DNA from 4 places in the Streptomyces sp. NPDC002580 genome. Region 1 is predicted to be linked to each of the others. Evidence: riboswitches for the same ligand, from Rfam matches in the RefSeq annotation. Region 1 holds a riboswitch; each other region holds the start of a gene.
The links. Region 1 has a riboswitch for S-adenosylmethionine ahead of ACFYW7_RS08940 (amino acid ABC transporter permease). Riboswitches for the same ligand answer to the same signal wherever they lie in the genome.
Positions count from the first base shown of each region.

Region 1 (5,588 bases):
TGTTCTTGTCCTGGTAGTGCTTGACGGTGAGTTGCTTGCCTTCCTTGGTCAGCTTGGCCTTCCACTCCAGGAGGATCTTCTCCTGGTTGGTTCCGGAGTCGACGGAGACGGTCTTGCCCGCGAGGTTCTTGTAGTCCCCGTCGAAGTTCCAGGTGCTCTTCTTCGGCACGGTGAAGGCCAGGTTGTCCTGCCGGTAGGAGGCGAACTCGTACTTCTTCTTGCGCTCCTCGGTGTCGGTGACGTTGGAGAAGGCCACGTCGACCTTGCCGCTGTCGAGGCCGACGAAGAGGTTCTCCCAAGTGGATTTCCGCTCCACGGGCTTCAGACCGAGGACCGCGGCGACCAGTCGGCCGAGGTCGGGCTCGGAGCCGGTGAGCGTCTTCTGGTCGCTGCCCACGTAGTCGAGCGGCGGGAATCCGGCGGGGAGCACACCGTGGCCGATGACCAGCTCGCCGCGCTCGCGGATGGCCGCCGGCAGTTCGGCGCTGATCGACTTCACCTCGGACACCTTGATGACGGTTTCCTTGGCGGCTCCGTTGGAGACCCGGCCCACGGTGACGGAACCGGACCCGGCGCCGTCGGTGGTGGTGGCCGCCTCGCTGTCGCCCCCACAGGCGGTGAGTCCGGTGGCGAGGGAGGCGACGGCGGTGGCGGCGGTGAGTCCGCGGACGAGTCTGCTGCGAAGGCCGGGAGTGGACATGATTCTTCCTTGGTTCGGTGTTCGGGGCGATGGGGTGAGGGGGCGCGGTTCAGAGGACCTTGCTGAGGAAGTCCCTGGTCCGCTCGTGCCGGGGCTTGTCGAGGACCTCGTGGGGTGGCCCCTGTTCGACGATCTTTCCGCTGTCGATGAAGACGACCCGGTCGGCGACCTCGCGGGCGAAGCCGATCTCATGGGTGACGATGACGAGGGTGGTGCCGCTGGTCGCCAGGTCCTTGATGACGGTGAGGACCTCACCGACGAGTTCCGGATCGAGGGCGGACGTGGGTTCGTCGAAGAGGATGACTCCGGGGCGCAGGGCGAGGGCACGGGCGATGGCCACGCGCTGCTGCTGGCCGCCGGACAGCTGCCGGGGATAGGCACCGGTCTTGTCCGCCAGGCCCACCCGGCCGAGCAGTTCACGGGCGAGTTCCCGTGCCTCGGGCTTCTTGAGCCTGCCCGTCGCGACGGGGGCCGCTGCCACGTTGTCCAGGACGGTCAGGTGCGGGAACAGGTTGAAGTTCTGGAAGACGAACCCGATCCGGCTGCGCTGGGTGAGGATGACGCGCTCGCTCAGCTCCTTCAGCCGCTCGCCGTGCTGGCGGACGCCGATCGGCTCCCCGTTGACGCTGACGTAGCCGATCTCCGGCTTCTCCAGGTGGTTGATGACCCGCAGCAGGGTCGACTTGCCCGATCCGGAGGGGCCGAGGATCACGGTGACCTCGCCCGGCCGCACGGTCAGGTCGACGCCGTCCAGGACCCGGTGGGAGCCGTACCACTTGTGCACGTCGTGCACCTCCACGGCGGCCGGGACGATCTCCGCGGCGTCGAGGGGCGCGGTGGTCTCGGTGCTCATACGGCGGCCTCCCGGCGGACACGGGCCCGCAGGTCGGTGAGACCGGCCCGGAGCTTCTGCAACGGCGTCGGCGGCAGGGTGCGCGTGGCTCCCCGGGCGTAGTGCCGCTCGACGTAGAACTGCACGACGGACACGACGCTGGTGAGGATCAGGTACCAGACGGTCACGACCAGGAGCAGCGGGACGATGTCGCCGGGATAGGTCGCGCCCATGGTCTGCGCGGAGCCGAACAGGTCGAGCAGGGAGACGTAGAAGACCAGCGAGGTGCTCTTGATCAGGCCGATGAGCTGGTTGACGTAGTTCGGGGTGATGGAGCGCAGCGCCTGCGGAAGGACGATCTTCCGGAACCGGTAGAAGCTCGGCAGGCCGAGGGCCGAGGCGGCCTCGTGCTGGCCCTGGTCGACGGAGAGGATGCCGCCGCGCACGACCTCGGCCGCGTACGCCGCCTCGTTGAGGCCGAGTCCGATGACGGCGACGGTCATGTCGGTGGCGAGTCGCGACTCGTCGAAGGTGAAGAAGGCGGGGCCGAAGGGGACGCCGATGCTGAGCGTCGCGTAGAGGGCGCTGAAGTTGTAGAGGAAGATCAGCACCACGATGAGCGGGATCGAGCGCAGTGCCCACACGTAGGTCCAGCTCACCGCGCGCAGCACGGGGCTCCTCGACAGCCGGGCCAGCGCGAGCACCACACCGCCCAACAGCCCCAACACCGCGCTGAGCGCGGCCACTTCGAGGGTGATGAGGAGACCGTCGAGGATGGTGGGGCGCAGGAACCAGTAGCCGAAGCGGTCCCACTGGTAGAAGGGATTCGTCGCCAGGCCGTGCACGAACTGGGCGACCACGACGAGCACGACCGCGGTGAGGATCCAGCGGCCGGGACGGACCGGCGCCAGCACCCGCTGAGCGGCGAACGACCGCCCGGCGGTCTCGTCCGCCCGGGCCTCGGCCGACTTGCCCGCATCGACTACGGCTTCGGCAGGAAAATCTGACGGACTGTGGGATATCGCCGCGGTCTCGAAGGACACGGCGGTGCCTGGGGGTTCACTCATGGCGGGCTCCAGCGGAATGGGAAACCCCGGGGCCGCGACGGCCGCGAGCGGTCACGCCGGAACGGCAGGGCGGAGATCGCTCTACGGGACCGGACGGCGCTCGGTGGACGCGCGGGAGAGGGGGCTGGGCGGACAACGGCACACCGCGACGGCGGGGTTCGTCAGAAACGCGGGACCTGCGGGACCTCGGGGAAGGATTCAGCCCCGACAGCGGGCACGGCCCGACGCGGCGGTACACAGTGCGCTGTTGACACGGAGCAGGTCGGTGGCGCGGTCGGCGACCAGCGGATGCCCGGGCGGCGGAACGCAGCCCTGGGGACGGCGGGGTGCCGTCCTGGGAACTGCGTACATGTCCGTCATCCATCCGTGCCGTGGGCCCGTGGGCCTCGCGCCTGCCGAAACGTCATCCGGTCCGGTCGTCACCTGGGCACCCCACCGCGATGAGAGGGCTGCCGGTCAGAAGGTCAGGGCCTGTCGCCACGCTCAAGACCGTTCTGGTCGGTCAGTAAGGCAGTTGCCCGTTCGAATGTCAACGCCGGTCCGCCCGATGGGACGACTCGGGGCCCGTCCACCCGTGTCCACCCACTCGCACCCGGGGCGCGTCTGGCGGCGCGCGCGGAGAGCCGTCCTCGTCCAGGAGCCGTCCGAACCGACCACCCAACGAGGCTTGTATGTAAGGGAGTTGATGTGAGGCTGTCGATCCGGCTCCAGTTTTTCGTGGGTGCCCCTCGGCGGGTCTCGCCCACGAGCGGACCCGTCCCCCCCCCATCCGCCCCGCGTCGTGGACGGTCTCGGTGTCGGTCCGCGTCCCCGGAGTTCCCCTTCCCCCTCACCACCGTCATCGTCATCGTCGACGAGTTCGCCACGAACCCCCTCCGGCGCCCGGCCACCCGGAACGCCCGGCGGCGGATGCGCCGTCGGCCGCGAACCGGGTGACCCACCGGTCGACTCAGCTGCGGAACAGACGCAACCGCTCCTCGCCCACCAGGGCCCGGGCCTGCGGGTCGGTGACCCCGAGATCGGGATCCGGCGCCAGGCACAGCACCCCGACCTTGCCGATGTGCTGGTTGGTCTGCACACTCCTGGCCGCCGCCCCGACCTCCTCCAGCCGGTACGTCTTCGACAGAGCCGGAACCACATGACCCAGCGCGACAAGGCGGTTGACCTCGCACTGCTCGTGGAGGTTCGCGCCGTGACTGCCGATGATCCGCTTCAGCCGCATCCACAGATACCGGTTGTCATAGGTGTGCGCGTATCCCGTGCTCGATCCGCAGGTGATGACGGTCCCGCCACGTCGGGCCAGGAAGACGGACGCCGGGAAGGTCTTGGCGCCGACGTGCTCGAACACGATGTGCGGGTCCTCACCGACCAGCGCGCGGATCGCCCGCCCCATCTTCTTCCACCCCTCGGACCGTTGCAGGAGCGTGTCGTCCCCGCCGAGGACCTCGTCGCGGTTGATGACGGCGTCGCATCCCAATGACCTCAGCAGGTTCGCCTTCTCCTCCGAATTCACCACACCGACCGGAATGCCGCCGCCGTTGCGCACCAACTGGACGGCGTAGGAGCCCAGGCCGCCGGTCGCGCCCCAGACCAGCACGATGTCCCCCTGCTTCATCCGCGCACCACGCTCGCTGACCAGCATCCGGTAGGCCGTACTGGCACACAGCGGGTTGACCGCGGCCTCCTCCCACGTCAGAGCGGGCGGTTTCGGCATCAGCTGGCTCGCCCGGACCACCGCGTAATGAGCCAGACCGCCGAAGTTCGTCTCGAATCCCCACGCCTTCTGCCCGTGCCCCAGCATTCCGTCGCGATGCGTATCGGGATCCTGCTCGTCGACATAGGCCGGCGAGATGGAGACATGGTCGCCGACTTTCCACCTGCGTACGGACGAGCCCGTACGGACGATGACGCCCGAGGCATCGGAACCGACGATGTGGTAAGGCAGATCGTGCCGCGCCTCCCACCCTCCGGCTTTCCCCATCTCCTTGAGGAACTGAAAGGTGGGCAGCGGTTCGAACATCGCCGTCCAGACCGTGTTGTAGTTGATGGCACTGGCCATCACCGCGATCAAAGCCTCGTCCGGAGCGAGTTCGGGCATCGGTACGTTCTCGACGAACAGGGACTTGGACACGTCCTTGTCCTCGATGCCCCGGAACATGTCGACATCACTGGCTCTCACCGCGGCCGCCGGGAAGTAGTCCGGCAGGGGGAGCGACGCGAGTTCCGTCGCGTCCGCGCCCGCGATGACTGCTTCGGACAGGGGCGAATTCATGGTGACTCCGTTCTCGTGCACACTGGCGACTGTTCCAAGAGAAGCGCTGATCCGCTGCCACGCAACCGCACGTCACCAGGCAGCCCACGTCGGGAAACACCGTTGGCCCATCGGTCGCCCCCCGCCCGGAGCGGACCCGTCGCCCTCCGTCCGCGCCACCGCGCCGACTGACCACGAAGTCAGCAACCGAATATGCCAAGGCCATACGAATCGGGCCCGTCGGTGATCGCCCTCGGCGCCGGCGCCCCGAGGGGGCGGTGCGCACCCAGCCTCTGAATCCTCGTGCGTGCTCCGCCACCCGGGCGATCTTCCGACTCGGCCCCGTCCGCCGCATTGCATGTTCGGAGCGTCCGTGAAAATGGAAGGCCCCGAACGAGTGAAAGCGTGAATTCCTCTCGCCGCCGATACCGGCGTTCCGGCCCGGCCGGAGGAGGGAAATCCGTCATGGCCGAAGGAGAACCATCCGCCATGACGGCGTCCGCGCCCACCCGCCCCTCGCCACGCGCCCGAGACGCGTTTTCTTCAGACGTCCACGTGCGCGCTCGAAAATATGTCGAGGCGTCCGCGCATTCCGGATCCTGACGGTGTGTCCTCTGGCGTTCAACGGACCGATTGGTCATGGTGGCTTCCGTATGGATCTTGTCACTTGGGGTGCGCGGGAACACGGTCAGGACTTTCCTGCCCGACCCGTCAGGGACCGAGATCGAGGCCCGTCCC
Region 1 covers NZ_JBIAQZ010000002.1:566,703-572,290, reverse strand. The annotation lists gene ACFYW7_RS08950 (transporter substrate-binding domain-containing protein) at 1-700, opposite strand, end outside; gene ACFYW7_RS08945 (amino acid ABC transporter ATP-binding protein) at 750-1,553, opposite strand; gene ACFYW7_RS08940 (amino acid ABC transporter permease) at 1,550-2,599, opposite strand; SAM riboswitch class IV at 2,983-3,090, opposite strand; gene ccrA (crotonyl-CoA carboxylase/reductase) at 3,549-4,871, opposite strand.

Region 2 (5,588 bases), on a different contig from region 1:
GACCACCCGCTCGCGCCACTCGGGACGCTCGTCGAGCAGCTGCCGGTACGCGAGCAGTCCGCGCACGATGTTCTTGGACAGCTCGGTCCGGTCGACGCGCACGATCGTCCGGCGGCCCTCGCCGATCTCCTCGCGCAGCGCGGCCATCCGTTCTCCGACGTCCGCCCGGTGGGAGCGCTCGCGCAGGAACTCGGCGTCCGCGCCGAGGCCGTGCACCCCGACGCGGGTCTCGCGCACGGGCGGCAGGGTGCCGTCCAGGTGCTCGATCGTCCGGGGAGTGTCCGCGGGCCCGTTCGCGCGGTAGCGCTCGGGGTCGGTCCCTTCGGCGCAGCGCATGAACGCGGTCGCCCACCGCCAGGTCAGGAACGCCACCCGGTCCGCGCCGAGCATGCCCCCGATCAGCTCCGCGCGGATGTCGTCGGGGAGCATCCGGAAGTAGTCCTCGGGCGCCCACGGGGTGTGGGAGAAGTGACCGATGCGCAGGTCGGGGCGCAGTTCGCGGAGCATCCCCGGCACCAGGCACAGGTGGTAGTCCTGGACCAGCACGGAGGCGCCCTCGGCGGCCTCCTCGGCCAGTGCCTCGGCGAAGGCGCGGTTGTAGGCGCGGTACGCGTCCCACTTGCGCCGGAACTCCGCGTCGAAGACCGGCTCCAGCGGGGTCTGGTACAGCAGGTGGTGGACGAACCACAGGACGGAGTTGGCGATGCCGTTGTAGGCGTCGGCGTGCACCTCGGGGTCGATGGCCAGCATGCGTACGCCGTCCTCACCGACTCCGCGGCGCACGGCCTCCCTGTCGCCCTCGCCGAGGGCCGAGCACACCCATAGGGCGCCCGCGTCCGGCCCGATCGCCGAGAGGCCCGAGACGAGGCCGCCGCCGCCGCGCCGGGCGTGCAGCGAGCCGTCCTCCCGTTCCTCGTAGGTGACCGGGCCGCGGTTGGAGGCGACCAGAATCCGGTGGGCACCGTGCGTTGAAGCCATGCCTCGAAACCTAGCCCCGTGTCGAAACGCTCAAACGTTCCCGTCGGCCGTATGCGATCGGAGGTGGTCGCGGGCCGATCGGGCCGGTCTACGCGGCTTTGTGCCGCCGGTACTCGGAGATTTCGGTCATCGGGGGCCTCTCCTCGGTGTCCACCGAGTACGTGCGCGGCCGGAAACCGTCCCGGCCGCGCTCGAACTGGGTGAGGGCGGGGCGGATCAGATGGCCGCGGGCGAGCCGGAGCTGGGCGGTGCGGTAGATCGCGGCGGCCATCCGGCCCAGCGCCTGGCCGTCCTGGTGGCGGTGCTTGCGCACGCCGACGTCGACCTGGGCGAGGGCGTCGAGGCCCACCAGGTGCAGGGCGTCCACGAGCATGCCCAGTTCGACGCCGTAGCCGACGGGGAACGGGAGCCGTTCGAGCAGGGAGCGGCGGGCGGCGTACTCGCCGCCGAGCGGCTGGACGAAGCCCGCGAGCTGCGGCCAGTGCATGTTCAGCAGCGGGCGGGCCATCAGCTCGGTGACCCGGCCGCCCTGTCCCGTGGCGCCGCCCAGCGGGCGGTCGTACATGGCCTTGACCAGGTCGACGCCGGGATCGGTGAGCAGCGGGCCCACGATCCCGGTGACGAAGTCGGACGAGAACTCCCTGAGGTCCGCGTCGACGAAGCACACGATGTCCCCGCTCGTCACGAGCAGCGACCGCCACAGCACCTCGCCCTTGCCGGGCACCGCGGGGATCCGCGGGAGGATGTCGTCGCGGTGCACGACCCGCGCGCCGGCGGCGGCGGCGACCGCGGAGGTGCGGTCGGTCGAGCCCGAGTCGACGACGACGATCTCGTCGACGAGGGGTACCTGCTGCATCAGGTCGTGGCGGATGATCGCGACGATCTCGCCGACCGTCTCCTCCTCGTCGAGCGCGGGCAGCACGACGCTGACCGTCGACCCGCTGACGCGTTTCGCCGCCATGAGCTTGTGGAGCGGGCGGTCGGTCAGGGACCAGGAGCGTGTGCTCAGCCAGTTTTCGACTTCATTCAGCACCGTCTGCGGCTCCTCACTGTCTGATCACACGCTCTCATCGGCGTGCCCGCTGCGGCCAGCGGCGGATCGATGGGCGTCGTCTCGCGGTTCGGACGACTATCTCAACTGTCCTGGCCTTCGGTTACAGTCTTGAACAACGCGGATGACCATCGCATGTCCTGGATCGTCGGTCCGTGCCAGGTTCAACAGTTCAACAATCAAATACCGCTCATCCAGAGGGGCAGAGGGATACGGCCCGATGAAGCCCCGGCAACCCTCCAGCCGGTCTCGTACCGCTCGACGTCGGATCGACGTCGGTCAGGTAGCGAGGCTCCCGGCTCGGGAAGGTGCCAAGTCCGTCTCACGGCGAAGTGCGCCGTGGGGAAGATGAGGAAAGGGCCTCGCCTCCATGGCTGCGCAGACAGTTGCAAGTACCACGAACTCCGCCGACGCGGTGGACCTCGGCCCGGCCGCGGCGCTTTCCTGCCGCGAGTGCGGGCACCGTGTCCCGCTAGGCCCGGTCTTCGCCTGCGAGGAGTGTTTCGGCCCGCTGGAGATCGCCTACGACTTCTCGGCCTACGAGACCGAGGAACTCCGCAAGCGCATCGAAGCGGGACCCACGAACATCTGGCGCTACGCGCCCCTCCTGCCCGTCCCCGCGGACGTGGCCGACAAGCCGAACATCAACCCCGGTTGGACCAAGCTCGTCCAGGCCGACAACCTGGCCCGCGAGCTCGGCGTCGACGCCGGCAGGCTCTTCGTCAAGGACGACTCCGGCAACCCGACGCACTCCTTCAAGGACCGCGTGGTCGCCCAGGCCATCGAAGCGGCCCGCGTCTTCGGCTTCACCACCCTCTCCTGCTCCTCCACCGGCAACCTCGCCGGCGCCGTGGGCGCCGCGGCGGCCCGCGCCGGTTTCCGCTCCTGCGTGTTCATCCCGCACGACCTGGAGCAGGGCAAGGTCGTCATGGCCGCGGTCTACGGCGGCGAGCTCGTCGGCATCGAGGGCAACTACGACGCCGTGAACCGCTTCTGCTCCGAGCTGATCGGCGACCCGGCCGGCGAGGGCTGGGGCTTCGTCAACGTCAACCTGCGGCCGTACTACGCCGAGGGCTCCAAGACGCTGGCGTACGAGATCTGCGAGCAGCTCGGCTGGAAGCTCCCCGACCAGCTCGTCGTGCCGATCGCCTCCGGCTCCCAGCTCACGAAGATCGACAAGGGGCTCCAGGAGCTGATCGAGCTCGGGCTCGTCGAGGACCGGCCGTACAAGATCTTCGGCGCCCAGGCCGAGGGCTGCTCCCCGGTCTCCGTCGCCTACAAGGCCGGTCACGACGTCGTACGGCCGCAGAAGCCGGACACCATCGCCAAGTCGCTCGCCATCGGCAACCCCGCGGACGGGCCGTACGTGCTCGACATCGCGCGGCGCACCGGCGGAGCGGTGGAGGACGTGAACGACGAGCAGATCGTCGACGCGATCAAGCTGCTCGCGCGCACCGAGGGCATCTTCGCGGAGACGGCCGGCGGGGTGACCGTGGGCGTCACCCGCAAGTTGATCGAGAACGGCCTCCTCGACCCGACCCTCACCACGGTCGTGCTGAACACCGGTGACGGCCTCAAGACCCTGGACGCGGTGGCCTCGGACACCGGGCTGACCGCGACCATCCGCCCGAACCTCGACTCCTTCCGAGAGGCTGGCCTCGCATCATGAGCGTCAACGTCCGCATCCCCACCATCCTGCGCACCTACACCGGGGGCGCCGCCGAGGTGAGCGCCGAGGGAACGACCCTCGCCGAGGTCATCGCCGACCTGGAGAGCAACCACACGGGCATCGCCGCGCGCGTCCTGGACGACCAGGGCAAGCTGCGCCGCTTCGTCAACGTGTACGTCAACGACGACGACGTCCGGTTCGAGCAGGGCCTTCAGACGGCGACGCCGGACGGTGTGGGCGTCTCGATCATTCCGGCCGTCGCCGGAGGCTGACCGCTCCGTTCGTTACCCTCGGTAATGCCGAACACGCTGAGTTCATCGAATTGCCCCCTCCGTGAGAGAAACGGAGGGGGCAATTCTGCATGATTGAGCGCGCTACAGTTGGGGAAGCCACTTCGCTTTGGATGTTGGTTTCATGCCGGACGCATATGAGTAGTCGTTCCGCAGCCGACAAGAAGTAGCCAAACTGGCCCGTCTTTTTGGGCAGTTCATGGCATTTGCGGGGCCCGACTTGCCCCGGATCCTTACGTATTCTCCGCATGTCATTGATCGGCCATGCCCAGAATTCTCGTCCGATTGACCTGTTGCAGAGGGCAGTTGGGCAGATACATTCAGCCGCGGTCGACGCGTTCCGGCGCACACCCCCAACCGTTTGGGGGGGTGAGGTCTGACCCGGATCCGCGAAGTGTGGATCTGTGCAAGGGCCAGTAATAGGGGAGTTAGGCATGGCTCAGGGCACCGTCAAGTGGTTCAACGCGGAGAAGGGGTACGGCTTCATCGCGGTCGACGGTGGTGCGGACGTCTTCGTGCACTACAGCGCGATTCAGATGGACGGCTACCGCACCCTTGAAGAGGGTCAGCGAGTGGAGTTCGAAATCTCGCAGGGCCAGAAGGGTCCGCAGGCGGACATGGTCAAACTCGCCGTCTAGATCCGGGCGCGAACGGCCACCGACGCACTCACGCCGAGGGGCCCGCATCCCACCAGGGATGCGGGCCCCTCGTGCGTCCCCGGCCGACTCCGGCGGCCCATCCGGGGGCTCCGCGCCCCTCGGGCCGTCTCCCGACCGCCTCGCGCGCGCCCATCGGTGCGCCCGCGAACACCCGCGAGCGCCCCCGCCCGGCCCCTTGCGAGGCCCGGCCGGAGGCCTGTTTTTGGTGAGAGGCGCTTGCACTCGCAGGGGTCGAGTGCTAATCATTGGCGTTAGCACTCTCCCAGTGAGAGTGACAGAACTTGGATCGGGCCAGTGAGGCCCGCGGGCCTGTGGGGCAAGGAACCACAAGGCTTGCAGGCCGTCCGTCGCGGGCGCGGGCACGATCCGGAGAAATCCACCCCGTCCGGGAGGACCACTTCACATGGCCAAGATCATCGCGTTCGACGAGGAGGCACGGCGCGGTCTCGAGCGCGGGATGAACCAGCTCGCCGACGCCGTCAAGGTCACCCTCGGCCCCAAGGGCCGTAACGTCGTCCTCGAGAAGAAGTGGGGCGCGCCCACGATCACCAACGATGGTGTTTCCATCGCCAAGGAGATCGAGCTCGAGGACCCGTACGAGAAGATCGGCGCCGAGCTGGTCAAGGAAGTCGCCAAGAAGACGGACGACGTCGCCGGTGACGGTACGACCACGGCGACCGTGCTGGCCCAGGCGCTCGTGCGCGAGGGTCTGCGCAACGTCGCCGCCGGCGCCAACCCGATGGCCCTCAAGCGCGGTATCGAGAAGGCCGTCGAGGCCGTCTCCGGTGCCCTGCTCGAGCAGGCGAAGGATGTCGAGACCAAGGAGCAGATCGCTTCCACGGCCTCCATCTCCGCCGCCGACACCCAGATCGGCGAGCTCATCGCCGAGGCGATGGACAAGGTCGGCAAGGAAGGCGTCATCACCGTCGAGGAGTCCCAGA
Region 2 covers NZ_JBIAQZ010000005.1:425,481-431,068, reverse strand. The annotation lists gene ACFYW7_RS18600 (trehalose-6-phosphate synthase) at 1-978, opposite strand, end outside; gene ACFYW7_RS18595 (glucosyl-3-phosphoglycerate synthase) at 1,067-2,011, opposite strand; SAM riboswitch class I at 2,217-2,384, shown strand; gene thrC (threonine synthase) at 2,400-3,698, shown strand; gene ACFYW7_RS18585 (MoaD/ThiS family protein) at 3,695-3,970, shown strand; gene ACFYW7_RS18580 (cold-shock protein) at 4,423-4,626, shown strand; gene groL (chaperonin GroEL) at 5,051-5,588, shown strand, end outside.
Region 2: it holds a riboswitch for S-adenosylmethionine, as region 1 does, so the genes downstream of both, thrC (threonine synthase) here and ACFYW7_RS08940 (amino acid ABC transporter permease) in region 1, are expected to answer to the same signal.

Region 3 (5,588 bases), on a different contig from region 1:
TGTCATCGCGGCCATCGCGGCGATCGCCTCGATCAACCCGATCTGGTCGATGGGCCCCTACCGTCCGGACCAGGTGTCCACCGGTGCGCAGCCCGACTGGTACATGGGCTTCTCCGAGGGCCTGATCCGTGTCATGCCGGGCTGGGAGATCAACCTCTGGGGCCACACGCTCGTCCTGGGCGTGTTCATCCCGCTGGTGATCTTCCCGTTGGTCCTGGTCGCGATCGCGGTCTACCCGTTCATCGAGTCCTGGGTCACCGGCGACAAGCGCGAGCACCACATCCTGGACCGCCCGCGCAACGTCCCGACCCGGACCGCGTTCGGTGTCGCCTGGATCAGCTGGTACTTCGTCCTGCTCATCGGCGGCGGCAACGACATCTGGGCCACGCACTTCCACCTGGCGATCAACTCGATCACCTGGTTCGTGCGGATCGCCTTCTTCGTCGTGCCGGTGCTCACCTTCATGGCCACCAAGCGGATCTGCCTCGGCCTCCAGCGCCGGGACCGGGACAAGGTGCTGCACGGCCGCGAGTCGGGCATCATCAAGCGCCTGCCGCACGGTGAGTTCATCGAGGTGCACGAGCCGCTCAGCCAGGACGCGCTGCACACGCTCACCGCGCACGAGCAGTACAAGCCGGCCGAGATCGGCCCGACGGTCGACGAGAACGGTGTCGAGCGCAAGGTCTCGGGCGCGCAGAAGCTGCGCGCCAAGATGAGCGAGGGCTTCTACGGCGAAGAGGGCCAGATCCCCAAGCCCACCGTCGAGGAGTACAAGGAGATCGCGAGCGGCCACGGCCACCACTGATCCCCGGCAGTTCGCCACGGCAGGAGCCCCGTCCAGGCAATGGACGGGGCTCTTTGCCGTCTCCCCGGGCTGGATAGGGTGGACCCGACCCCGCACCGAGTGCGGGTGACTCCCTTCGCGTCACCGACGAACCAGGAGCGACCATGAGCGCTGTGAACCCCGCTGGAGGCGACACCGCGGCGGGCCGTTCCTGGCCCCAGGTACTGAACGGCCTGCTCGAGGGCCGCGACCAGAGCGCGGACGACACGGCCTGGGCGATGGACCGCATCATGCGCGGCGAGGCGACGGACGCGCAGATCGCCGGCTTCGTGGTGGCCCTGCGGGCCAAGGGCGAGACCGTCCAGGAGATCTCCGGACTCGTCCGGGCGATGTACGAGCACGCCAACGTCATCGAGGTGCCCGGGCACACCGTCGACATCGTCGGTACCGGCGGCGACGGAGCGAAGACCGTCAACATCTCCACGATGTCCTCGATCGTCGTGGCCGGCACCGGCGCCAAGGTCGTCAAGCACGGCAACCGGGCCGCGTCCTCCGCGTCCGGTTCCTCGGACGTCCTGGAGAAGCTCGGCGTCAATCTCCAGCTGACGGTGAAGCGGGTGGCCGAGGTCGCCGAGGAGGCCGGGATCACCTTCTGCTTCGCGGTGAAGTTCCACCCGGCACTGCGTCATGTGGCGGCGGCGCGCGGGCAGTTGGGCATCCGGACGACCTTCAACGTGCTCGGTCCGCTGACCAACCCGGCGCGGGTCAAGGCCCAGGCGGTCGGCGTCGCCGACCCGCGGATGGCGCCGATCGTCGCGGGCGTGTTCGCCGAACGGGGCAACTCCTCGCTGGTCTTCCGCGGCGACGACGGTCTCGACGAGCTGACCACCACCGCGGGCTCCCACGTCTGGGTGGTCCGCGACGGCTCGGTCACCGAGGAGCGCTTCGACCCGCGCGACGTCGGGCTCGACCTCGTCCCGGTGGAGGCCCTGCGCGGCGCCGACGCCTCGTACAACGCGGAGGTCGCCCGGCGTCTGCTGGACGGCGAGCGGGGGCCCGTGCGGGACGCGGTCCTGCTGAACTCGGCGGCGGCCCTGGTGGCCCTGTCGCCGACCGGCGCGCCGCTCGCGGACCAGCTCCGCGCCGGCATGGAGAAGGCGGCCGAGGCGATCGACTCCGGGGCCGCGAAGCGCACCCTGGACCGCTGGGTGGCGGCCAGCAACGCCTGACCGCCAGCGCTCCGGCGCGAGGCGCAGTCCAGGATCCGGACTGCGTCTTGCGCGTCGGGGATCTTCTGGCAGGATGATTGACCAGGTCATGAGTGACAGCCATCAGGCCCCGGCCGGCTGTCCGGCAACCCTCCGTCCGTGGCGGGGTGCCCCGGGTGAAGACCAGGTCGTAGGCAGCGAGGTCTACGGCAAGCGCGGACCCCTCCCACCCTTTCGGGTGGATGCAACCAGGGGTCCTGGTCGTTCGAGGGAGCCTTCTGTGAGCAAGCGAATGCGCTAGGGCGCCGAGCCCCACCTCCGCACACCCCTTTCACCCTTTCCCGCGCCGAGCGCTGCCTCCGGGCCGCCGGCTCGCGCGGTGATCCCGCCTGCCTCTCACAGGAGCTCGCCATGTCTGTCCCCACCGCTGCCGCCGCCCCGACCATTTGTGCGCCTCTGGCCGTTCTGGGGCGGGATGTCACCGTCCCGCTCGTCACCGGGGGCGAGGTCACCTACGCCGCCCTCGACTACGCCGCCAGCGCGCCCGCCCTCCAGCGCGTGTGGGACGACGTGGCCGCGTACGCGCCCTACTACGGCAGCGTCCACCGGGGCGCCGGCTACCTCTCGCAGCTGTCCACCGACCTCTTCGAGAACGCCCGCAGGACGGTGGAGGAGTTCCTCGACTGCCGCGCCGACGACCAGCTGGTCTTCACCCGCTCCACCACCGACTCGCTCAACCTGCTCGCCGCCGCGCTCCCGGCCGGCTGCGAGGTCTTCGTCTTCGAGACCGAGCACCACGCCTCCCTGCTGCCCTGGCGCGACGCCCACGTGACCTACCTGGACGCCCCGCGCACCCCGGCCGAGGCCGTCACCACCCTGGAGCGCGCCCTCGCCGCCCGCCCCGTGTCCGTCGAAGGGGGCCACGGACCGGCCCTGGTCTGCGTCACCGGCGCCTCGAACGTCACCGGGGAGCTGTGGCCGGTGCGTGAGCTGACCGCCGCCGCGCACGCCCACGGCGCCCGCATCGTCCTCGACGCCGCGCAGCTCGCCCCGCACCACCCGGTGTCGGTGAAGGACCTCGACGTCGACTGGGTCGCCTTCTCCGGACACAAGCTGTACGCGCCGTTCGGCTCCGGTGTCCTCGCGGGCCGCTCCGACTGGCTGCGCGCGGCCGACCCGTACCTCGCGGGCGGCGGGGCCAGCCGCAAGGTCTCCCGGCGCGCGGACGGCGGCCTGGACGTGGAGTGGCACGACAGCGCCGCCCGGCACGAGGCGGGCTCCCCGAACGTCATCGGCGCCTACTCGATCGCGTCGGCCTGCAAGGCGCTCACCGAGGAGGGTTTCGACAACCTCGTCGCCCGTGAACAGCATCTGATCGCCGTCGTCCGCGCGGGCCTCGCCGAGGTTCCCGAGGTCCGGGTCCTCTCCCTCTTCGGCGACGACGCCCCGCGGGTCGGCGTCATCTCCTTCGTCGTCGAGGGCTGGAACAGTTCGCACTTCGCGGCCGCGCTCTCCGCCGAGTACGGCATCGGGGTCCGCGACGGCCTCTTCTGCGCCCACCCGCTGGTCCGCACCCTGCTCGGCAGCGAACCTCGGACCCAGGGGGAGTGCGGCGCCCCCGAGGCGGCGCCCGGCGAGAAGTCCCTCAACGCCATCCGCGTCAGCTTCGGCGCGGGCACCCCCGACGAGCACGTCGAGCGTTTCGTCCGCGCGGTGCGCGAGCTGGTCAGGGACGGAGCGCGGTGGCGGTACCGCACCGAGGGCGGCCGCTGCGTCCCGGCGGTCTGACGCCCGCGCCGGCGGCGCCCGGGGGCGGTGCCGCGTCGGTCAGGAGTCGAGACCGATCGCGAACGCCGCCTCCAGGTCGTGCTGGGAGTACGTGCGGAACGCCACGTGCGTGTCCGTCGCCTCGACGCCCGGGATCTTGCTGATCTTGCCGGGGATGACGTCGGCCAGGTCATCATGGGCCGCGACCCGGACCATGGCGATCAGGTCGTAGGTGCCGGTGACGGAGAAGACCTCGCTGACGCTCTCCAGTGACGCGATCGACTCGGCGATCTCGGGGATCCGGTCCACGCTGGTCTTGATGAGGACGATCGCGGTGATCACGGCTGGTTCTCTCCCTCGGGGGCCTCTGCTGGGGATCTCACCCTACTCGCGGTCCACCCGGCCCGGCTGTTCCGCCTGGGGCCCCGGCAGCACCCCAGGGGAGGGCGTGGCGCGGGTACGGCGGCGGAAGCGGGCCCACGCGTAGCCGAAACCCAGCGAGAAGCCCACGAGGTGGGCCAGATAGGCGACTCCGGGGCCCGAGTCGCTGCGTCCGGCCGCCAGCCACTGCAACGCGAACCAGAACGGCAGCACCACCCAGGCCGGGAAGCGCAGCGGCAGGAAGAACAGGAAGGGGAAGAGACTGGTGACCCGGGCCTTGGGGAACAGGTACAGGAACGCGCCGAGCACCGCGGAGATGGCCCCGGAGGCCCCGACCAGGGACTGCTGCGACTCGGCGTTGGCGGCGGCGTAGCCGAGCAGGGCCAGGTATCCACAGCCCAGATAGAACAGGGCGAACTCCACACGGCCCATGCGCTCCTCGGTCATCGCCCCGAAGACGTAGAAGAAGAGCATGTTGCCGAGGAGGTGGAGCCAGCTGCCGTGGATGAACAGCGCCGTGGCGGGAGTGAGCGCCTCGGACGGTGCCCCGCCGAACAGGTCGGCCGGCACCACGCCCCAGCGGCGGAAGTACGCCCGCTGGGCGACCAGCAGTTCGTCCCCGGTGCCGTACGACGGATTCAGACCCGAGGCGGGACCGATCACGAAGATCAGACAGCACAGGGCGATCAGCCCGTACGTCACCGGCGCCGACGGACTCCGCAGCGCCCTGCCGACCGCCGTACTCCAATTGCCGATCATGGTACAGAGCATGACGCAACCGGACGGGTACGCCCATACCGCCTCGCCGCCGTGGACGGCCGAGCGTCGAGTACCCGCCAGGCCGTAGGGTTACGAGCCACATGCACCGGGAGACCGGCGTTGGACGGACACGAGAAGGAAAGAGCGACTGCCCTATGACGGTTCCCCTGCCCGACACCAAGACCCGCTGGCGCTGCGCCCTCTGCGGCAACCTCACGCGTTTCGACGTGACCCGGTCCTCGAAGGTCGTTGAGTACGTGCACCTCGACCTGGCCGGTGAGCCCAAGGTGGAGGAGCGCGAGGTGGTCAGTGAGACCATCGAGTCGGTGCGGTGTCGTTGGTGCAACGCGGTGGATCAGGTCGAACTCGTGGACAGGCCGGGCGCAGGCTCCTGACGGAGCGGGCCCCGCACGGATATTGGAGTGAGGGATGGTGGAGACCACAGGCGGTGAGCCGGACGACGGCACCGCCGAAGTGCTCGACCGTCCGCTGCCCGACGGCGTGCGCCGACGCGTCGTGCAGATCGTCTCGGACGGTTTCGGCGGCCTGACGGTTGCCGAACTGCCCGCCCAGCTGAGGCAGTACGCCCGCTTCGCCCCGAACCGGCGGGCCAAGTTCGCCGGCAACGCCATGGCCGCCGCGCTGGAGACGGACCCGCTGTTCAGACAGCGCATCGCCGAGAAGCTGAG
Region 3 covers NZ_JBIAQZ010000001.1:1,032,121-1,037,708, forward strand. The annotation lists gene ACFYW7_RS04415 (cytochrome bc complex cytochrome b subunit) at 1-805, shown strand, start outside; gene trpD (anthranilate phosphoribosyltransferase) at 949-2,013, shown strand; SAM riboswitch class IV at 2,098-2,214, shown strand; gene ACFYW7_RS04425 (aminotransferase class V-fold PLP-dependent enzyme) at 2,404-3,780, shown strand; gene ACFYW7_RS04430 (Lrp/AsnC family transcriptional regulator) at 3,820-4,101, opposite strand; partial or broken gene ACFYW7_RS04435 (rhomboid family intramembrane serine protease) at 4,098-4,899, opposite strand; gene ACFYW7_RS04440 (hypothetical protein) at 5,055-5,294, shown strand; gene ACFYW7_RS04445 (NYN domain-containing protein) at 5,329-5,588, shown strand, end outside.
Region 3: it holds a riboswitch for S-adenosylmethionine, as region 1 does, so the genes downstream of both, ACFYW7_RS04425 (aminotransferase class V-fold PLP-dependent enzyme) here and ACFYW7_RS08940 (amino acid ABC transporter permease) in region 1, are expected to answer to the same signal.

Region 4 (5,588 bases), on a different contig from region 1:
GCTCCGGCACCGTCCGGCACCGTTCCTGACTCGCGCAGCTCGATCTCGCGCGTCAGCTCGGCCAGCAGTCGGTCCTCGAAGGTCGGCCTCCCGGGCGACCCGGCGGCGTTTTGAGGAGACGACGTTGCGCGCGATGCCGTACGGCCAGGCCGTCTCGCTGCCGAGGCGCGGCCGGTAGGTGCGGGCCGAGTCGAGGACAGCCAGGAAGTTCTCGGCCGTCAGGTCGGCGGCGGTGTGCGGGTCGTCGACCCGCCGGGCCACGAAACGTGTCACGGCGTCGACATGTCGCCGGTAGAACGCTTCGAAGAGCCGCGGGTCCCGTACCGCGGCGGCGGGCCCGCCCCGTATCCGTTCCGCGCCGTCCGCGGGCGTCTCCCCTTCCTGTCGCGGTCTCCTCGGCTCTCCCGGGGAGGTTCCTGGAGCGCTCCGAAAGCCGCTTCACCTGTTCTTGGGCGGCGGCGCGAAAAGCGTCAGAGGGTGAACCCGGGTCGAGCCATGGCGGGCGCTCCGTGGTCGGGGTGGTTGGGCCTGCGTTGTCGGCGTGCATGCGACACAGTGGTGGCATGGGCCATCTGTGGATGACGTGGTCGCTCGAAGGAGTCGGATCGGCCGGTCAGAACGTCGCGGACGTCGAAGCGGCCTGCCATGCCCTGATCGGGTCCGTCGAGCGGTCGCGACGCGCCTTCGACGAGCCGGAGCCGTGGGAGGCACTTCGTCGATCGGCGCTGATCATCCAGGACCAGATGCTCGGCACGGGGCGCGAGGTCCTCGACCAGGGCAGGGAATGGACCTCGACCCTGAAGGGCGTGAGCATCGTCCTGATCCCCCGCGACTGACGGGGCCGGACGCCGGTCGGGTACCGCGGTGGCACCGCAGGCCGATCGCTGAGGAGTTCGCTCACGCCTGGGGCGGGCGGGGAGCGCGGTCGTCGCCCGGACCGGCGACCGGTGGAACGGTGCGCTCGGCCCGGGCCGCGTTCAGCCGCCGCGGGGCCCCCGGTCGGCGGCCCGTGACCCGGGGACGCCGGCCGTGCTCGGGGTGCTCCTCACCGCGGCCCGGTGGAACGCCCGCCCCGGAAGGCGGGGTGGTCGCCGAGGCGGCGTACGTAGTCCTGGAGTCCGGGGAACGAGCGGAGGCTGTCGGCGAGGGCCGGTCGGGTGAGGGCCACCCAGACGTCCACGTCCGCCGCCGTCAGCGTGTCGCCCAACACGTAGGGCCGTACGGCGAGTCGGCAGTCGAGCAGCTCCAGGGCCGCCGAGAGGGCCGAGGGCGACGCGGACGCCGTGACATCACGGTCCAGCAGGTCGCGGAGGGCCCGGATGTCCGAGGCCAGGGCCGGCGGGCGCAGGGTGGAGGGGCACTCCGCGCCGTGGCCGGAGAGGAGCCCCGCGAGGTCGCGGAGGATGTCGGGGGTGTGGTTGCTGACGATCCGTCCGCTCCACCGGTCGCACAACGCGGGCGCCGTCAGCGGTCCGTGGTAGTGGTGCTCGGTGGCCTCGTAGGCGCGGCGCAACGAGGCGAACGCGTCGGGCGTCTCGCCGGGATGCGTCAGGAACGTCGTGGCGACGGAGTCCTCGAGGCCGAGCAGGCCGAGGGTGATCTCGATGCGCAGGGACTGCGGACAACTCACCGTCAGGTAGAGCTCGTAGCGGTGCGGCGCCGGATAGAAACCGCCGGCCAGACCGACGCCGATGCGGGACTGGTGGGGGAGGACGGAGGGCGTGGCCGCTTCGAGGCGGAGCCCGGCGGGGAACGGAACCTGGTCGCAGGGACCTGCGTCGGTGGTGCTGGACGTACGCGAAGCTGTCTCGGGCATGACTCTCCCTTGGGGAACGAGGAAGCCACCGCTGCCTCGTGGGCATGAGCGATGAGCGGCCGAATGCGGAGCGACTGCGCTGGACGCGCCGGTCCGGATCGAACGGACCGGCCACGGATCAGTAAGCGCTGGAGACACGCAACAGATCGATGTGCAAGCGCCTCGTCAAGTCGTTCCTGGGCATTCTCACCGGTCCCACCTGAGGGGCTCGCGAGACGCGAGACCACGCTTGTCCCGCCGCACCGGCGGGACCCGGTCGTCACCCGGGGCACCCCGTCGCGGCGGAAGGGTTGCCTGTCAGCGGGCCGGGGCCGATGACCACAGGCGCGGGACGAACCCGCGCCGTGGGCGCTGACAATCGTGACCGTCCACGCCAGTCTCGGGCTGCCCTGAGGTGGCGTCAAGAAGGCCGCGTGCACGGTCTCACCTGGTGGTCACCCACAAGGACATCCCTTTGGGGACGGATCGCGGGCCTGCCGTGAACCGCCCTGCCGCATAAGGCACTTGACGCGGAGGAGGGAAGCGCCCCCGCGGCCAAGCCGCTGCTCCCAGGTTCCGCCGTGCGGCCGATGACAGGCTCCGTTTCGAGCCGGTGAGGGCCGCTGCCGTCCCGGCATGCCCCTCTGCGTCCCGTCCTCGTTCCCCGGTGCCCGTGCGCCGCCTCGTGCCGGACACCGCCGTCGACGAGTCCGGCCGGGGCCTCTCGGCCTCGGCCGGACGGGCCTCGTCGGCCGGGAGTGTCACCTCCGCGGATCGGGCCTCAGCAGCGCGAACGCCGCGCCGAAGGGGTCCGCGACCCAGGAGATCCTGCCGACCTCCGGGACGTCCGCGGCGGGCATCAGCACGGACCCGCCGTGGGACCGCGCGGCCGCGACCGTCGCGTCCACGTCCTCCGTGTGGAAGTACGGCACCCAGCGGGGCCGCTCGGCCCCGTCTCCCGCGCCGTCGCCCGTCGGCGCGACGCCGCCGAAGGACGCGTCCTGCTGGTCGCCGTCCTTCGTGCTCAGCACCCGGTACGTCATGCCGGGCACCGTCATGTCCTGGCTGCGCCAGCCGAAGAGGCCTTCGTAGAAGCCGATGGCCGCGGCGGGGTCGGGGACGTGCAGTTCCGCCCAGACCAGGGTGTTCGGGGCCGAGGCGATGCCCAGCCCGGCTGTCCTGCCGGGCTGCCAGAGGGCGAACTCGGCTCCCTGCGGGTCGGTGGCCTGGGCGAGCCGACCCTCGCCCATGACGTCCATGGGCTTCATCCGGACGACACCGCCACCGGCCCTGACGGCCGAGACGGTGGCCTCGATGTCATCGGCCTTGAAGTGGATCATCCAGGCGGAACTCGCTCCCTCCTCGGTGAGCGGCCCGAGGGCGGCGACGGTCTTCCCGTCGACCTGGAAGAACCCGTACCCGCCCGCCTCGGGCCCCGCTGAGGCGAACCGCCAGCCGAAGACGGCGCCGTAGAACGCGGAGGCCGCCTCGGTGTCGGGGCTGCCGAGGTCGAGCCAGTTGGGCGATCCGGTACTGAAGTCCGTACTGAGCATGGGAGTCCTCCAAGGCGTGGTCGCGTCGGTCCGGGGCCACGATGCCGACCCTGTCCGGAGCGGGCCACCCGTGACCGTCGACGGGCCTCGGGCTTCCCCTGTTCGGAGGAATCCGCGGCACCGGTCCGGGCGACGGTCAGGCGTCGCCCGTTCTCGACGACCGACATCGACGGTGCGCACGGTATGGCGTCGGCCGGCTCATCCGGTCGACGCGAGTGCGGTCGTACGGCCTCCGAGCGCGGCGGAGAAGTGGTCCGTCACCTGTTCCAGCGCCTGGGCGGCGGCCGGCGCGATCACCGGGGCGCCGTCGTCGCCGAGGGCCACGTCCTTGTCGAGCGTGAACCAGCCCGGCACGATGTGTGACGCGCCCATGGAACTCAGCACCGGACGCAACGCGTAGTCGATGGCGAGCACATGGGCCGTACTGCCGCCGGTCGCGAGGGGCAGCACCGTCTTGCCGGCCAGCGCGTACTGCGGGAGCAGGTCGAGGAGGGACTTCAGCAGGCCGGAGTAGGCGGCCTTGTACACCGGTGTGCCTATCACGACGCCGTCCGCTCCCTCGAACAGGGCCGTGGCCTCGACGATCGCCGGATGCCGGAAGTCGGCTCCGAGCAGCGCGTGGGCGGGCAGCGTACGCACCTCCAGGGGGGTCACCTCGTGGCCCTGGCGGCGTAGCCGGTCGTCGAGGTGACGCAGGAGTCGGGTGGTGCGGGACGTGGGAGAGGGACTTCCGGAGACGGACACGATCGTGGCCATGGGTGACCTTCCGGGTCGGGACGCGGATGCGTGGAGAAGGAAGCGGAGGTACGACGAACGGAGGAGGAGGGAGAGGGGAGCAAGGGGGAGAGGGACGTGCGGTCACGGAGGTGCGGCGGCGGGGCGGGGCGTCCGGTGGGGCCGGGAGGCGGGGCGGTCGCGTGGTGGTGCGTCGGCCGGTCCGGCGGCGCCGCCGGGCGTGCGGCGGCGGTCTGGGGGCCGGGCCGTCACCAGGCGCTCGACCGTACGCTGATCAGCGGCCGCAGGTCGGCTCGCAGCGTTTCGAGGAAGGTGACGACCTCGGCCGCCACCGAGCGGTGCTGGAGATCGTTGAGGACGTCGTGGTGGGCGCCGCGGACCACCGAAAGGCGGGCTTGGGGAAGCGACTTGGCCACGCGGGCCAGTGCCTCGTGGTCGGCGAGCGGGTCGGATTCGCCGGCGAGCAGCAGGGTCGGGAGCGGGACCTCGCCGGCGTAGGCCGCGTCGAGCACGTGCTCCGGGACCGGCTCGCCGAGCGACCCGCGCCGCACGTGCGGGTCCTGGGCGAGGACGCCCCGGTGGGCGGGGCAGGAGGTGCGGACGTCGAGCTCGTGGTCCCAGGTGTCGGCCGAGGCGCCGGACCCGGTGGACGGGCCGGGAAGGCCGGCGAGCACGAGGGCGTCGGGCCGCCAGGCCGCCGGAGCCCCCGCCCGGCCGAACAGCGCGGCGAGGGCGGCGGCCCCCGAGTCCGCCCCGACGAGGACGACCGGCCGTGCCGCCCCGTCCTCGGGCGCCGTGCCCTCGGCCGCTGCGGCGAGCCGGGCGGCGAGAGCGGTCAGGGAGGCGGCCGGGTCATCGGCGGCGGGATCGGGGGCGTCGATCACCCGGACGCGGTAGGCGTCGGCGGCGAGCCGCCGGCCGAACCGCGTGTAGGTCGCCGGGGTCTCGCCACGCCCGGGAACCACGAGGATCGTGCCGCGGACGAGGAGCCCTTCGGGCCCGTGGTGGTCGCTGTACCGGGTCATCTCATACTCCTGTGGCTACGGGCTCGACGGGGACCGAACCGGCCGGGGACGCGGGCTTCCAGCCCAGGGCGGGTGCCACCTCGGTCGCGATGAGTTCGAGGGCGCGCACGGCGGCGTCGTGGTCGGGGACGGCCGGGTTGAACTGGGTGATCAGGTCGGTCGCGACGGGCAGGACCCGCTCCCGCCGCAGGGCTTCGACCACCTCGTCGGGATGGCCGTAGAAGGCGTGGAAGCGGCGCAGCGCCTCGTCCTCGCCGAGGCCCCTGGGGAACGCGCCGCTCTCCGCCATGCGCAGCGCCGCCCGGTGCACGTCGCCGCCGATCGCGCGCAGGGCCGTGCGCCGGTCCTTGGCCGGGAACACGAAGCGGGACAGGCCGACGCGCGGGCGGTGCGGCTGGTCCCAGGCCGCGAGGAAGGCGTCGGCCCAGGGGCGCTGCACCTCGTCGGTGGGGGCGTCGAAGCCGTAGGCAGCCCGGTTCA
Region 4 covers NZ_JBIAQZ010000008.1:323,488-329,075, reverse strand. The annotation lists partial or broken gene ACFYW7_RS25280 (RNA polymerase sigma factor) at 58-348, opposite strand; gene ACFYW7_RS25275 (hypothetical protein) at 564-836, shown strand; gene ACFYW7_RS25270 (cell envelope biogenesis protein OmpA) at 1,046-1,816, opposite strand; gene ACFYW7_RS25265 (putative leader peptide) at 1,935-2,000, opposite strand; SAM riboswitch class IV at 2,037-2,182, opposite strand; gene ACFYW7_RS25260 (VOC family protein) at 2,557-3,348, opposite strand; gene ssuE (NADPH-dependent FMN reductase) at 3,547-4,104, opposite strand; gene ACFYW7_RS25250 (alpha/beta hydrolase) at 4,332-5,108, opposite strand; gene ACFYW7_RS25245 (LLM class flavin-dependent oxidoreductase) at 5,110-5,588, opposite strand, start outside.
Region 4: it holds a riboswitch for S-adenosylmethionine, as region 1 does, so the genes downstream of both, ACFYW7_RS25265 (putative leader peptide) here and ACFYW7_RS08940 (amino acid ABC transporter permease) in region 1, are expected to answer to the same signal.